3 regions of the Tetragenococcus halophilus genome follow, and region 1 is predicted to be linked to each of the others. Evidence: a T-box and tRNA genes for the amino acid it is inferred to sense, from the RefSeq annotation. Region 1 holds a T-box; the other regions hold tRNA genes.
What was found. A T-box is a leader RNA that pairs with one kind of tRNA and senses whether it is charged. The one in region 1 lies ahead of AC806_RS03190 (valine--tRNA ligase), so its partner is inferred to be a tRNA-Val.
Positions count from the first base shown of each region.

Region 2: it has a tRNA-Val gene. The T-box ahead of AC806_RS03190 (valine--tRNA ligase) is inferred to sense a tRNA for this amino acid. The anticodon was not compared.
Region 3: it has a tRNA-Val gene. The T-box ahead of AC806_RS03190 (valine--tRNA ligase) is inferred to sense a tRNA for this amino acid. The anticodon was not compared.

Region 1 covers NZ_CP012047.1:679,526-683,348, reverse strand. The annotation lists gene AC806_RS03190 (valine--tRNA ligase) at 1-1,675, opposite strand, end outside; T-box leader at 2,009-2,222, opposite strand; gene tpx (thiol peroxidase) at 2,254-2,748, opposite strand; gene AC806_RS03180 (redox-sensing transcriptional repressor Rex) at 2,859-3,521, opposite strand; gene thiI (tRNA uracil 4-sulfurtransferase ThiI) at 3,753-3,823, opposite strand, start outside.
Region 2 covers NZ_CP012047.1:2,266,141-2,269,963, reverse strand. The annotation lists rRNA gene AC806_RS11000 (23S ribosomal RNA) at 1-1,445, shown strand, start outside; rRNA gene rrf (5S ribosomal RNA) at 1,530-1,645, shown strand; tRNA gene AC806_RS10990 (tRNA-Val) at 1,653-1,725, shown strand; tRNA gene AC806_RS10985 (tRNA-Lys) at 1,728-1,800, shown strand; tRNA gene AC806_RS10980 (tRNA-Leu) at 1,814-1,895, shown strand; tRNA gene AC806_RS10975 (tRNA-Thr) at 1,907-1,979, shown strand; tRNA gene AC806_RS10970 (tRNA-Gly) at 1,991-2,062, shown strand; tRNA gene AC806_RS10965 (tRNA-Leu) at 2,078-2,163, shown strand; tRNA gene AC806_RS10960 (tRNA-Arg) at 2,177-2,250, shown strand; tRNA gene AC806_RS10955 (tRNA-Pro) at 2,254-2,327, shown strand; tRNA gene AC806_RS10950 (tRNA-Ala) at 2,342-2,414, shown strand; tRNA gene AC806_RS10945 (tRNA-Met) at 2,437-2,510, shown strand; tRNA gene AC806_RS10940 (tRNA-Ile) at 2,527-2,600, shown strand; tRNA gene AC806_RS10935 (tRNA-Ser) at 2,630-2,719, shown strand; tRNA gene AC806_RS10930 (tRNA-Met) at 2,767-2,840, shown strand; tRNA gene AC806_RS10925 (tRNA-Asp) at 2,881-2,954, shown strand; tRNA gene AC806_RS10920 (tRNA-Gly) at 2,959-3,029, shown strand; tRNA gene AC806_RS10915 (tRNA-Ile) at 3,047-3,120, shown strand; tRNA gene AC806_RS10910 (tRNA-Glu) at 3,134-3,205, shown strand; tRNA gene AC806_RS10905 (tRNA-Ser) at 3,222-3,311, shown strand; tRNA gene AC806_RS10900 (tRNA-Met) at 3,359-3,432, shown strand; tRNA gene AC806_RS10895 (tRNA-Asp) at 3,476-3,549, shown strand; tRNA gene AC806_RS10890 (tRNA-Phe) at 3,554-3,626, shown strand; tRNA gene AC806_RS10885 (tRNA-Gly) at 3,639-3,709, shown strand; tRNA gene AC806_RS10880 (tRNA-Ile) at 3,729-3,802, shown strand.
Region 3 covers NZ_CP012047.1:1,681,700-1,685,522, reverse strand. The annotation lists rRNA gene AC806_RS08020 (23S ribosomal RNA) at 1-2,472, shown strand, start outside; rRNA gene rrf (5S ribosomal RNA) at 2,557-2,672, shown strand; tRNA gene AC806_RS08010 (tRNA-Asn) at 2,678-2,751, shown strand; tRNA gene AC806_RS08005 (tRNA-Ser) at 2,799-2,887, shown strand; tRNA gene AC806_RS08000 (tRNA-Glu) at 2,899-2,970, shown strand; tRNA gene AC806_RS07995 (tRNA-Val) at 2,984-3,056, shown strand; tRNA gene AC806_RS07990 (tRNA-Asp) at 3,060-3,133, shown strand; tRNA gene AC806_RS07985 (tRNA-Phe) at 3,156-3,228, shown strand; tRNA gene AC806_RS07980 (tRNA-Tyr) at 3,233-3,313, shown strand; tRNA gene AC806_RS07975 (tRNA-Trp) at 3,319-3,392, shown strand; tRNA gene AC806_RS07970 (tRNA-His) at 3,395-3,467, shown strand; tRNA gene AC806_RS07965 (tRNA-Gln) at 3,479-3,550, shown strand; tRNA gene AC806_RS07960 (tRNA-Cys) at 3,592-3,662, shown strand; tRNA gene AC806_RS07955 (tRNA-Leu) at 3,681-3,765, shown strand.

The sequences.
Region 1 (3,823 bases):
CTTGTCCAGGCGTAGAACCATTTGATAAGAACCAGCGCAGCGCATCAGCGCCGTATTGATCAATAACTTCCATCGGATCAATGCCATTTCCTAGTGATTTACTCATCTTACGACCTTCTGCATCTCGAATCAGTCCATGAATCAAAACATTTTCAAATGGACGTTCATTGGTAAATTCTAAACTTTGGAAAATCATACGGCTAACCCAAAAGAAAATAATATCGTAACCTGTAACTAGTGTGCTTATTGGGAAATAGCGTTGAAACATTTCATCTGAAATATCGGGCCAGCCCATAGTTGAGAACGGCCATAAAGCAGAACTAAACCAGGTATCTAAAACATCTTCATCTTGTTGCCAATTTTGACTATCTTGTGGCGCTTGCATGCCCACATACATTTCACCTGTTTCTTTATGGTACCAAGCTGGGATTTGATGTCCCCACCATAATTGCCGAGAAATTACCCAATCATGAACATTTTCCATCCATTGTAAAAAGGTTTGGTTAAATCGACCTGGATAAAAATCAACAGCAGCCGAAGTGTCTTGATTATCAATGGCTTGTTGCGCTAAAGGTCCCATCTTTACAAACCATTGTTTTGATAAACGAGGTTCAACGACAGCGTCACTTCTTTCAGAGTGTCCCACGCTATGTACCATTTTTTCTACTTTGACCAAGCGACCTAAATTATCCAAATCTTCTACAATCGCTTTACGAGCAGCAAAGCGATCCATATTCGTATAAGCGCCCGCATTTTCATTCATCGTCCCATCATCATTCATCACATTTACACGAGGCAAATCGTGACGATTACCTACTTCAAAGTCATTTGGATCATGAGCCGGCGTGATTTTTACTACACCTGTTCCAAATTCGCGGTCAACATACTCATCTGCCACAATAGGGATTTCTTTATCCATTAATGGTAAAAGCACTGTTTTGCCAATTAACTCTTGGTAACGTTCATCATCTGGATGAACTGCCACCCCAGTATCTCCCAACATGGTCTCTGGACGTGTTGTCGCAATTTCTACTACGCCTGAGCCATCCGTTAACGGATAGGTCATATGGTAAAAAGCACCTTCTACCTCTTTATGGATAACTTCTATATCAGACAAAGCCGTTCGTGCTTGCGGGTCCCAATTAATAATATATTCGCCACGATAAATTAGAGCTTTTTCATATAATTTAACAAATACTGTTCTTACAGCTTCTGATAACCCATCGTCTAAAGTGAAACGTTCGTGTCCATAATCCAGCGACAAGCCTAATTTTTCCCATTGTCCTCTGATATGTTGCGCATATTCTTCTTTCCAATCCCAAGCTTGTTCCATAAATTTCTCACGACCTAAATCATAGCGAGAAATTCCTTGCTCCTTTAGCTTCGCTTCTACTTTAGATTGGGTCGCAATCCCTGCATGGTCCATTCCTGGAAGCCATAGAGTATCAAAGCCTTGCATACGCTTTTGTCGGATAATAATATCTTGTAAAGTGGTATCCCAAGCATGGCCTAAATGTAATTTTCCAGTAACATTAGGCGGTGGAATAACCACTGAATATGGCTTTGCTTTTTGATCACCACTTGGTTTAAATAAATCCAGTTTTAACCATTCTTGGTAACGACCGCTTTCGACTTCTTGCGGTGCATATTTTTTTGATAATTGATTTTCTGACATTTTACTTCCTCCTTGTAAAGATCGCATACTAATTTCCACTTTGTTGGGCTCACTTTTTCTTAAAGCTCGTTATTTTTCACTGATAGTAAAGGTAAAGGATACTACGCCTCGCTTTCGCTCGCCCTAGTACTGTTCATCACTTCGCTTACGCTTCGATCTCATCAAGGTCTAAGCGACAAGTCGCTAAGGCCTTGAAGGATCTACTTTCAGCTCCTTTTAGTCGCTGAATCGTAGTGATTCGGTTTGGGGAACTACGCTCGTTCCTCTCGCCTAGTACTGTTCATCAGCTACTCTTAGTGATTCACAGCAAAAAAGCCCTAAGATGTATATACATCTTAGGGCGCTATTTACGCGGTACCACCTAATTTGCAGTCTTTACGTACTGCCGCTTCTAAGTGAATTAACGATCACGACTCGTTTGGCTCTACTTTTTTCAAACCAAAGACTATCAAGCTACCTTCACTACCTATTGTTGAAAATTTTTCAGCCAGGAATTTTCTCTCTAAAAACAATTCAGTCAGTTACTCCTCTTGATCCTCGTCCGCTTTATTTTACAATGCACATTTTTTAAAGTCAACTTAAATTAAGGCTTTTGCTTCTTTTAAAGCTTTTTGATAATCTGGTTCATCAGACATTTCCGGTACAAACTCTTCATAAGTAATTGTGCCATTTTGGTCAAGCACAAAAATACTTCTAGTAAACTTATCTGCTTCTGGAATATAAAGATTATAGGTTTTACCAAAGGTATTTTCTGGATCGTGTAACATAATCATATCCACGCCTTCTTGGCCACACCATTTCGCCTGATCTTCTTTTGTATTATTTGAGATAGTAGCAAAATTAACATCTTCAAGCTGGCTAGCTTCTTGATTAAAACGTTTTGTTTGTAAGGCGCATACGCGGGTATTGATATCAGGAACAACACTCAAAATTGTAGGTTTTCCATTATCGAAATCTTCCAAATTATACGTACGATCTTGCAAATCTTTCAAGGAAAAGGAAGCTGCTTTTTCACCAACTGCTGGTTGTTGCCCAGGTACTTCTAATTCTTCGCCTTTACGTGTAATAATCATCTTTTTCTCTCCTTAACTATTTATCACTGAAAATAACATTTAAAAACTTTCAAAAGTTTTTAACTTACTGTTAGTATAAAGTAGTCAGAAAAATTTATAAAAAAATATGCTTATGAAGGAACAGCTGAAGATGTGTTCTTATAATGACGATCAAAAAAGAGCAGGGTTAGCAGTTCAGTTGTTAAATCAATATAGCGTATACTAACATGCTTTGGTATCTCTACCCGATCAGGCGCAAAGTTTAATATTGCAGTAATTCCACTATCAACCACTACGTCAATGGCTTGTTGCGCATTTTCACTAGGCACGGTCGATATCACCACTCTAATATTTTTTTCTTGCGCTATTTGTTTAAAATCATCCATGCTATAAACATGAAAACCCGCGATCGTTTGACCAATAATTTCTGGATCTATATCAAATACACAAGAAATCGTAAGGTTTTTATTACGTCGAAAATTATTATTGGCTAACGCTTTACCCAAGTTACCAAAGCCAATGATAGCTACACAACTTTTTTCTTTGCTATCTAAGATCTCACTAAACACTTTAATCAAATAACTAACTTCATAACCATAACCACTACGACCCAGTTCACCTAAATAAGAAAAATCACGGCGTATCGTAGCAGAAGGAACCTGTGTGATCTCAGAAAGTTGTTTTGATTTAATTCGTGTCATACCTTTTGTATCTAAAATTGTCAGGTTCCGTAAATACAACGGTAGCCTTTTAGCTGTAGCGCGCGGTATTTTTTCCTTATTATAATCTTTCACTTGCTAGCCTCCTTGTTAATTTGTTCACATAAAAGTGTATCACTCTTCCTGTATTTTAGCAATAGTCCACTTTCATTGGAGTAAGTTTCACACTTTTTCACAATATAAAATATCATCCTACCTTTTACTTATCGTTAAAAAAACTCAGTTAATCTTTTTATTGTCTTTTTTTCTTTTAAAAAAGGAGTAAACTCATCCACTAAAAGGATAAATTTACTCTCTTTTCTCCTTTTATAACAATTCAGCAAATTCGTCTTCTTGTTCTTGCAGGCTTTCTGGAACAATTTCCTCTACTTTAATAT
Region 2 (3,823 bases), 800 kb from region 1:
CAGGAGGCAAAAGAAAGCAGACGAATGGAAAGGTCTGTCCAAGCAGTGCATCGGAGAAAGAGTGAAAGGCTTTTTCTTGTCAACGATAAGCTGTGACGGGGAGGGAAATTGAAGTACCGAAGTTCTGGCGTCACACTGCCAAGAAAAACTTCTAGCAAGAAGGTAATGGCCCGTACCGCAAACCGACACAGGTCGTCGAGGAGAGTATCCTCAGGTGAGCGAGCGAACTCTCGTTAAGGAACTCGGCAAAATGACCCCGTAACTTCGGGAGAAGGGGTGCTGCTCTAACGAGCAGCCGCAGTGAATAGGCCCAAGCGACTGTTTATCAAAAACACAGGTCTCTGCAAAATCGTAAGATGACGTATAGGGGCTGACGCCTGCCCGGTGCTGGAAGGTTAAGAGGAGTGCTTAGCGTAAGCGAAGGTACGAATTGAAGCCCCAGTAAACGGCGGCCGTAACTATAACGGTCCTAAGGTAGCGAAATTCCTTGTCGGGTAAGTTCCGACCCGCACGAAAGGCGCAACGATTTGGGCACTGTCTCAACGAGAGACTCGGTGAAATTTTAGTACCTGTGAAAATGCAGGTTACCCGCGACAGGACGGAAAGACCCCATGGAGCTTTACTGTAATTTGATATTGGGTGTCTGTGACGCATGTACAGCATAGGTAGGAGCCGTAGAATTCGGGACGCGAGTCTCGAAGGAGGCATCCGTGGGATACTACCCTTGCGTTATGGCCACTCTAACCCACGCCACTGATCGTGGCGGGAGACAGTGTCAGATGGGCAGTTTGACTGGGGCGGTCGCCTCCCAAAAAGTAACGGAGGCGCCCCAAGGTTCCCTCAGAATGGTTGGAAATCATTCAAAGAGTGTAAAGGCAGAAGGGAGCTTGACTGTGAGAGCAACAACTCGAGCAGGGACGAAAGTCGGGCTTAGTGATCCGGTGGTTCCGCATGGAAGGGCCATCGCTCAACGGATAAAAGCTACCCTGGGGATAACAGGCTTATCTCCCCCAAGAGTCCACATCGACGGGGAGGTTTGGCACCTCGATGTCGGCTCGTCGCATCCTGGGGCTGTAGTCGGTCCCAAGGGTTGGGCTGTTCGCCCATTAAAGCGGCACGCGAGCTGGGTTCAGAACGTCGTGAGACAGTTCGGTCCCTATCCGTCGCGGGCGTAGGAAATTTGCGAGGCGCTGTCCTTAGTACGAGAGGACCGGGATGGACCTACCGCTGGTGGACCAGTTGTCGTGCCAACGGCATCGCTGGGTAGCTAAGTAGGGCAGGAATAAACGCTGAAAGCATCTAAGCGTGAAGTCCCCCTCAAGATGAGATTTCCCCTTTCTAAAAGAAAGTAAGATCCCTGAGAGAAGATCAGGTAGATAGGTTCGAAGTGGAAGACCTGCGAGGGTTGGAGCGGACGAATACTAATCGATCGAGGACTTAACCACAAAGGTTTGGATTTTCGGTGAAGCGAAGCAGTTGTTTTTCATCCAGTTTTGAGGGAACCAAAAGGTTCACTCAACGTCAAGTTGTGTGGTGATGATGGCAAGAAGGAGACACCTGTTCCCATGCCGAACACAGTCGTTAAGCTTCTTAGCGCCAATTGTAGTGAGGGGCTTCCCCTTGTGAGAGTAGGACATCGCCACGCAGCAAGCGGAGGTTTAGCTCAGCTGGGAGAGCATCTGCCTTACAAGCAGAGGGTCATAGGTTCGAGCCCTATAACCTCCATTGAGTCGTTAGCTCAGTTGGTAGAGCATCTGACTTTTAATCAGAGGGTCACAGGTTCGAATCCTGTACGACTCATTTCACAAAATCAGCGGGTGTGGCGGAATTGGCAGACGCACTAGATTTAGGATCTAGCGCCGCAAGGCGTGGGGGTTCAAGTCCCTTCACCCGCATGTAGGAAAAAGCCGGCTTAGCTCAGTTGGTAGAGCATCTGATTTGTAATCAGAGGGTCGAGGGTTCAAGTCCTTTAGCCGGCATCCGACAAGCTGCGGAAATAGCTCAGCGGTAGAGCACCACCTTGCCAAGGTGGGGGTCGCGGGTTCGAATCCCGTTTTCCGCTTGATGCCAAAACCACGCCGGGGTGGCGGAACTGGCAGACGCACAGGACTTAAAATCCTGGGGTAAGTAATTACCGTACCGGTTCGATTCCGGTCCTCGGCATTGAACAAAATATGCGCCCATAGCTCAACTGGATAGAGTGTCTGACTACGGATCAGAAGGTTGAGGGTTCAAATCCTTCTGGGCGCGTAACGGGAAGTAGCTCAGCTTGGTAGAGCACTTGGTTTGGGACCAAGGGGTCGTAGGTTCGAATCCTGTCTTCCCGATGGATTTTAATGAAGGGGCCTTAGCTCAGCTGGGAGAGCGCCTGCTTTGCACGCAGGAGGTCAGCGGTTCGATCCCGCTAGGCTCCATGTCATTTGATAAAATGGTTTTCGCGGTGTAGCTCAGCTGGCTAGAGCGTCCGGTTCATACCCGGGAGGTCGTGGGTTCGATCCCCTCCACCGCGATTTTGATTAAGAGCTTGGACCTTTAGCTCAGTTGGTTAGAGCAGACGGCTCATAACCGTCAGGTCGTAGGTTCGAGTCCTACAAGGTCCATTGCGTCATTATCATTTTATTTATTTGATGGAGGATTACCCAAGTCCGGCTGAAGGGAACGGTCTTGAAAACCGTCAGGCGGGTAAAACCGTGCAAGGGTTCGAATCCCTTATCCTCCTTTGCTAAAATTATTTATAGATATTATAATAATATTTAGTTTTATTATCGCGGGATGGAGCAGTCTGGTAGCTCGTCGGGCTCATAACCCGAAGGTCGCAAGTTCAAATCTTGCTCCCGCAATTATACTTGTTTTTCAAGTATTGAAGATACAACAAAAATTGGTCTGGTAGTTCAGCTGGTTAGAATGCCTGCCTGTCACGCAGGAGGTCGCGGGTTCGAGTCCCGTCCAGACCGTCATGCGGGTGTAGTTTAGTGGTAAAACCACAGCCTTCCAAGCTGTTGTCGCGAGTTCGATTCTCGTCACCCGCTTGTTGTGTTTATTGCTTGGGCCTATAGCTCAGTTGGTTAGAGCGCACGCCTGATAAGCGTGAGGTCGATGGTTCGAGTCCATTTAGGCCCATTTATTAAATAAAGGTCCGTTGGTCAAGAGGTTAAGACACCGCCCTTTCACGGCGGTATCACGGGTTCGAATCCCGTACGGACCATGCGTCTTGGGGTTATGGAGGATTACCCAAGTCCGGCTGAAGGGAACGGTCTTGAAAACCGTCAGGCGGGTAAAACCGTGCAAGGGTTCGAATCCCTTATCCTCCTTTGCTAAAATTATTTACAAATATTATAATAATATTTAGTTTTATTATCGCGGGATGGAGCAGTCTGGTAGCTCGTCGGGCTCATAACCCGAAGGTCGCAAGTTCAAATCTTGCTCCCGCAATTGTACTTTGTATGCAAGTACTTATTATATTTACAACAAAGCGGGTCTGGTAGTTCAGCTGGTTAGAATGCCTGCCTGTCACGCAGGAGGTCGCGGGTTCGAGTCCCGTCCAGACCGTTTTGGATCGATAGCTCAGTCGGTAGAGCAACGGATTGAAGCTCCGTGTGTCGGCAGTTCGATTCTGTCTCGATCCATCAATATATAAGGCGGGTGTAGTTTAGTGGTAAAACCACAGCCTTCCAAGCTGTTGTCGCGAGTTCGATTCTCGTCACCCGCTTTTGTTGTAGTTATAATAAGGGCCTATAGCTCAGTTGGTTAGAGCGCACGCCTGATAAGCGTGAGGTCGATGGTTCGAGTCCATTTAGGCCCATGAAAATCAATATTTTTTGGT
Region 3 (3,823 bases), 1.0 Mb from region 1:
ACCGGGAGGACCATCTCCCAAGGCTAAATACTCCCTAGTGACCGATAGTGAACCAGTACCGTGAGGGAAAGGTGAAAAGCACCCCGGAAGGGGAGTGAAAGAGATCCTGAAACCGTGTGCTTACAAGGAGTTAGAGCCCGTTTATGGGTGATAGCGTGCCTTTTGCAGAATGAACCGGCGAGTTGCGCTGGCTGGCGAGGTTAAGTCTGAAAAGACGGAGCCGCAGCGAAAGCGAGTCTGAAATGGGCGTTGAGTCAGACGGCGCAGACCCGAAACCAGGTGATCTACCCATGTCCAGGTTGAAGGTGCGGTAAAACGCACTGGAGGACCGAACCCACGTACGTTGAAAAGTGCGGGGATGAGATGTGGGTAGCGGAGAAATTCCAAACGAACTTGGAGATAGCTGGTTCTCTCCGAAATAGCTTTAGGGCTAGCGTCAAGGAAGCAATGATGGAGGTAGAGCACTGTTTGGACGAGGGGCCCGTCTTGGGTTACCGAATCCAGATAAACTCCGAATGCCATTGATTGCCCCTTGGCAGTCAGACGGTGAGTGATAAGATCCATCGTCGAAAGGGAAACAGCCCAGACCACCAGCTAAGGCCCCTAAATGTATGTTAAGTGGAAAAGGAGGTGGGGTTGCTTAGACAACTAGGATGTTGGCTTAGAAGCAGCCATCATTGAAAGAGTGCGTAATAGCTCACTAGTCGAGTGACCCTGCGCCGAAAATGTACCGGGGCTAAACATACTGCCGAAGCTGTGGAAAACACCTTAGGTGTTTTGGTAGGAGAGCGTTCTAAGGGCGGTGAAGGTCGACTGAAAAGACGGCTGGAGCGCTTAGAAGTGAGAATGCCGGTATGAGTAGCGAAAGACAGGTGAGAATCCTGTCCACCGTAAGACGAAGGTTTCCTGGGGAAGGCTCGTCCGCCCAGGGTTAGTCGGGACCTAAGCTGAGGCCGAAAGGCGTAAGCGATGGCCAACAGGTTGATATTCCTGTACCTGTTATCTTCATTTGAGTGATGGAGGGACGCAGGAGGCAAAAGAAAGCAGACGAATGGAAAGGTCTGTCCAAGCAGTGCATCGGAGAAAGAGTGAAAGGCTTTTTCTTGTCAACGACAAGCTGTGACGGGGAGGGAAATTTAAGTACCGAAGTTCTGGCGTCACACTGCCAAGAAAAACTTCTAGCAAGAAGGTAATGGCCCGTACCGCAAACCGACACAGGTCGTCGAGGAGAGTATCCTCAGGTGAGCGAGCGAACTCTCGTTAAGGAACTCGGCAAAATGACCCCGTAACTTCGGGAGAAGGGGTGCTGCTCTAACGAGCAGCCGCAGTGAATAGGCCCAAGCGACTGTTTATCAAAAACACAGGTCTCTGCAAAATCGTAAGATGACGTATAGGGGCTGACGCCTGCCCGGTGCTGGAAGGTTAAGAGGAGTGCTTAGCGTAAGCGAAGGTACGAATTGAAGCCCCAGTAAACGGCGGCCGTAACTATAACGGTCCTAAGGTAGCGAAATTCCTTGTCGGGTAAGTTCCGACCCGCACGAAAGGCGCAACGATTTGGGCACTGTCTCAACGAGAGACTCGGTGAAATTTTAGTACCTGTGAAAATGCAGGTTACCCGCGACAGGACGGAAAGACCCCATGGAGCTTTACTGTAATTTGATATTGGGTGTCTGTGATGCATGTACAGCATAGGTAGGAGCCGTAGAATTCGGGACGCGAGTCTCGAAGGAGGCATCCGTGGGATACTACCCTTGCATTATGGCCACTCTAACCCGCGCCACTGATCGTGGCGGGAGACAGTGTCAGATGGGCAGTTTGACTGGGGCGGTCGCCTCCTAAAAAGTAACGGAGGCGCCCCAAGGTTTCCTCAGAATGGTTGGAAATCATTCAAAGAGTGTAAAGGCAGAAGGGAGCTTGACTGTGAGAGCAACAACTCGAGCAGGGACGAAAGTCGGGCTTAGTGATCCGGTGGTTCCGCATGGAAGGGCCATCGCTCAACGGATAAAAGCTACCCTGGGGATAACAGGCTTATCTCCCCCAAGAGTCCACATCGACGGGGAGGTTTGGCACCTCGATGTCGGCTCGTCGCATCCTGGGGCTGTAGTCGGTCCCAAGGGTTGGGCTGTTCGCCCATTAAAGCGGCACGCGAGCTGGGTTCAGAACGTCGTGAGACAGTTCGGTCCCTATCCGTCGCGGGCGTAGGAAATTTGCGAGGCGCTGTCCTTAGTACGAGAGGACCGGGATGGACCTACCGCTGGTGGACCAGTTGTCGTGCCAACGGCATCGCTGGGTAGCTAAGTAGGGCAGGAATAAACGCTGAAAGCATCTAAGCGTGAAGTCCCCCTCAAGATGAGATTTCCCCTTTCTAAAAGAAAGTAAGATCCCTGAGAGAAGATCAGGTAGATAGGTTCGAAGTGGAAGACCTGCGAGGGTTGGAGCGGACGAATACTAATCGATCGAGGACTTAACCACAAAGGTTTGGATTTTCGGTGAAGCGAAGCAGTTGTTTTTCATCCAGTTTTGAGGGAACCAAAAGGTTCACTCAACGTCAAGTTGTGTGGTGATGATGGCAAGAAGGAGACACCTGTTCCCATGCCGAACACAGTCGTTAAGCTTCTTAGCGCCAATTGTAGTGAGGGGCTTCCCCTTGTGAGAGTAGGACATCGCCACGCATTATTCCGGCATAGCTCAGTTGGTAGTAGCGCATGACTGTTAATCATGATGTCGTAGGTTCGAGTCCTACTGCCGGAGTTCTCTAATGAGAATATTATTTGAAGAGTTTGGGCTTCTTTGAGCTTGGAGAGTTGTCCGAGAGGCCGAAGGAGCATGATTGGAAATCATGTAGATGGTATTCACTGTCTCAAGGGTTCGAATCCCTTACTCTCCGTAACTAAGTTTGGTCCGTTGGTCAAGAGGTTAAGACACCGCCTTTTCACGGCGGTATCACGGGTTCGAATCCCGTACGGACCATTGACTGATAGTTGGAGGTTTAGCTCAGCTGGGAGAGCATCTGCCTTACAAGCAGAGGGTCATAGGTTCGAGCCCTATAACCTCCATACGGTCTGGTAGTTCAGCTGGTTAGAATGCCTGCCTGTCACGCAGGAGGTCGCGGGTTCGAGTCCCGTCCAGACCGTTGTTTTTAATTTTACAGTGTTGGATCGATAGCTCAGTCGGTAGAGCAACGGATTGAAGCTCCGTGTGTCGGCAGTTCGATTCTGTCTCGATCCATTATGGAGGAGTAGCGAAGTGGCTAAACGCGGCGGACTGTAAATCCGTTCCTTCGGGTTCAAAGGTTCGAATCCTTTCTCCTCCATTTATAGGGACATAGTTCAATGGTAGAACAACGGTCTCCAAAACCGTCGATGCGGGTTCAATCCCTGCTGTCCCTGCCATGGCGAATATGGCGAAGTGGTTAACGCACCGGATTGTGGCTCCGGCACGCGTGGGTTCGATCCCCACTATTCGCCCTTAGCATTATTGGGATATAGCCAAGCGGTAAGGCAATGGACTTTGACTCCATCATGCGCTGGTTCGAATCCAGCTATCCCAGTTAGGTTTCCTATTGAAAAATGGGATTTTTAATAGTATGATGGCGGTATAGCCAAGTGGTAAGGCAGAGGTCTGCAAAACCTTTATCACCGGTTCAAATCCGGTTACCGCCTTAGTACTAATAGTATTTTGCCGGCGTGGCGGAATTGGCAGACGCGCTGGACTCAAAATCCAGTGCCCGTTAAGGGCGTGTCGGTTCGACCCCGACCGCCGGTATTAAAACTAAGCGACAAACATTGAATTACCAGTGTTTGTCGCTTTTTTGTATCCAAAT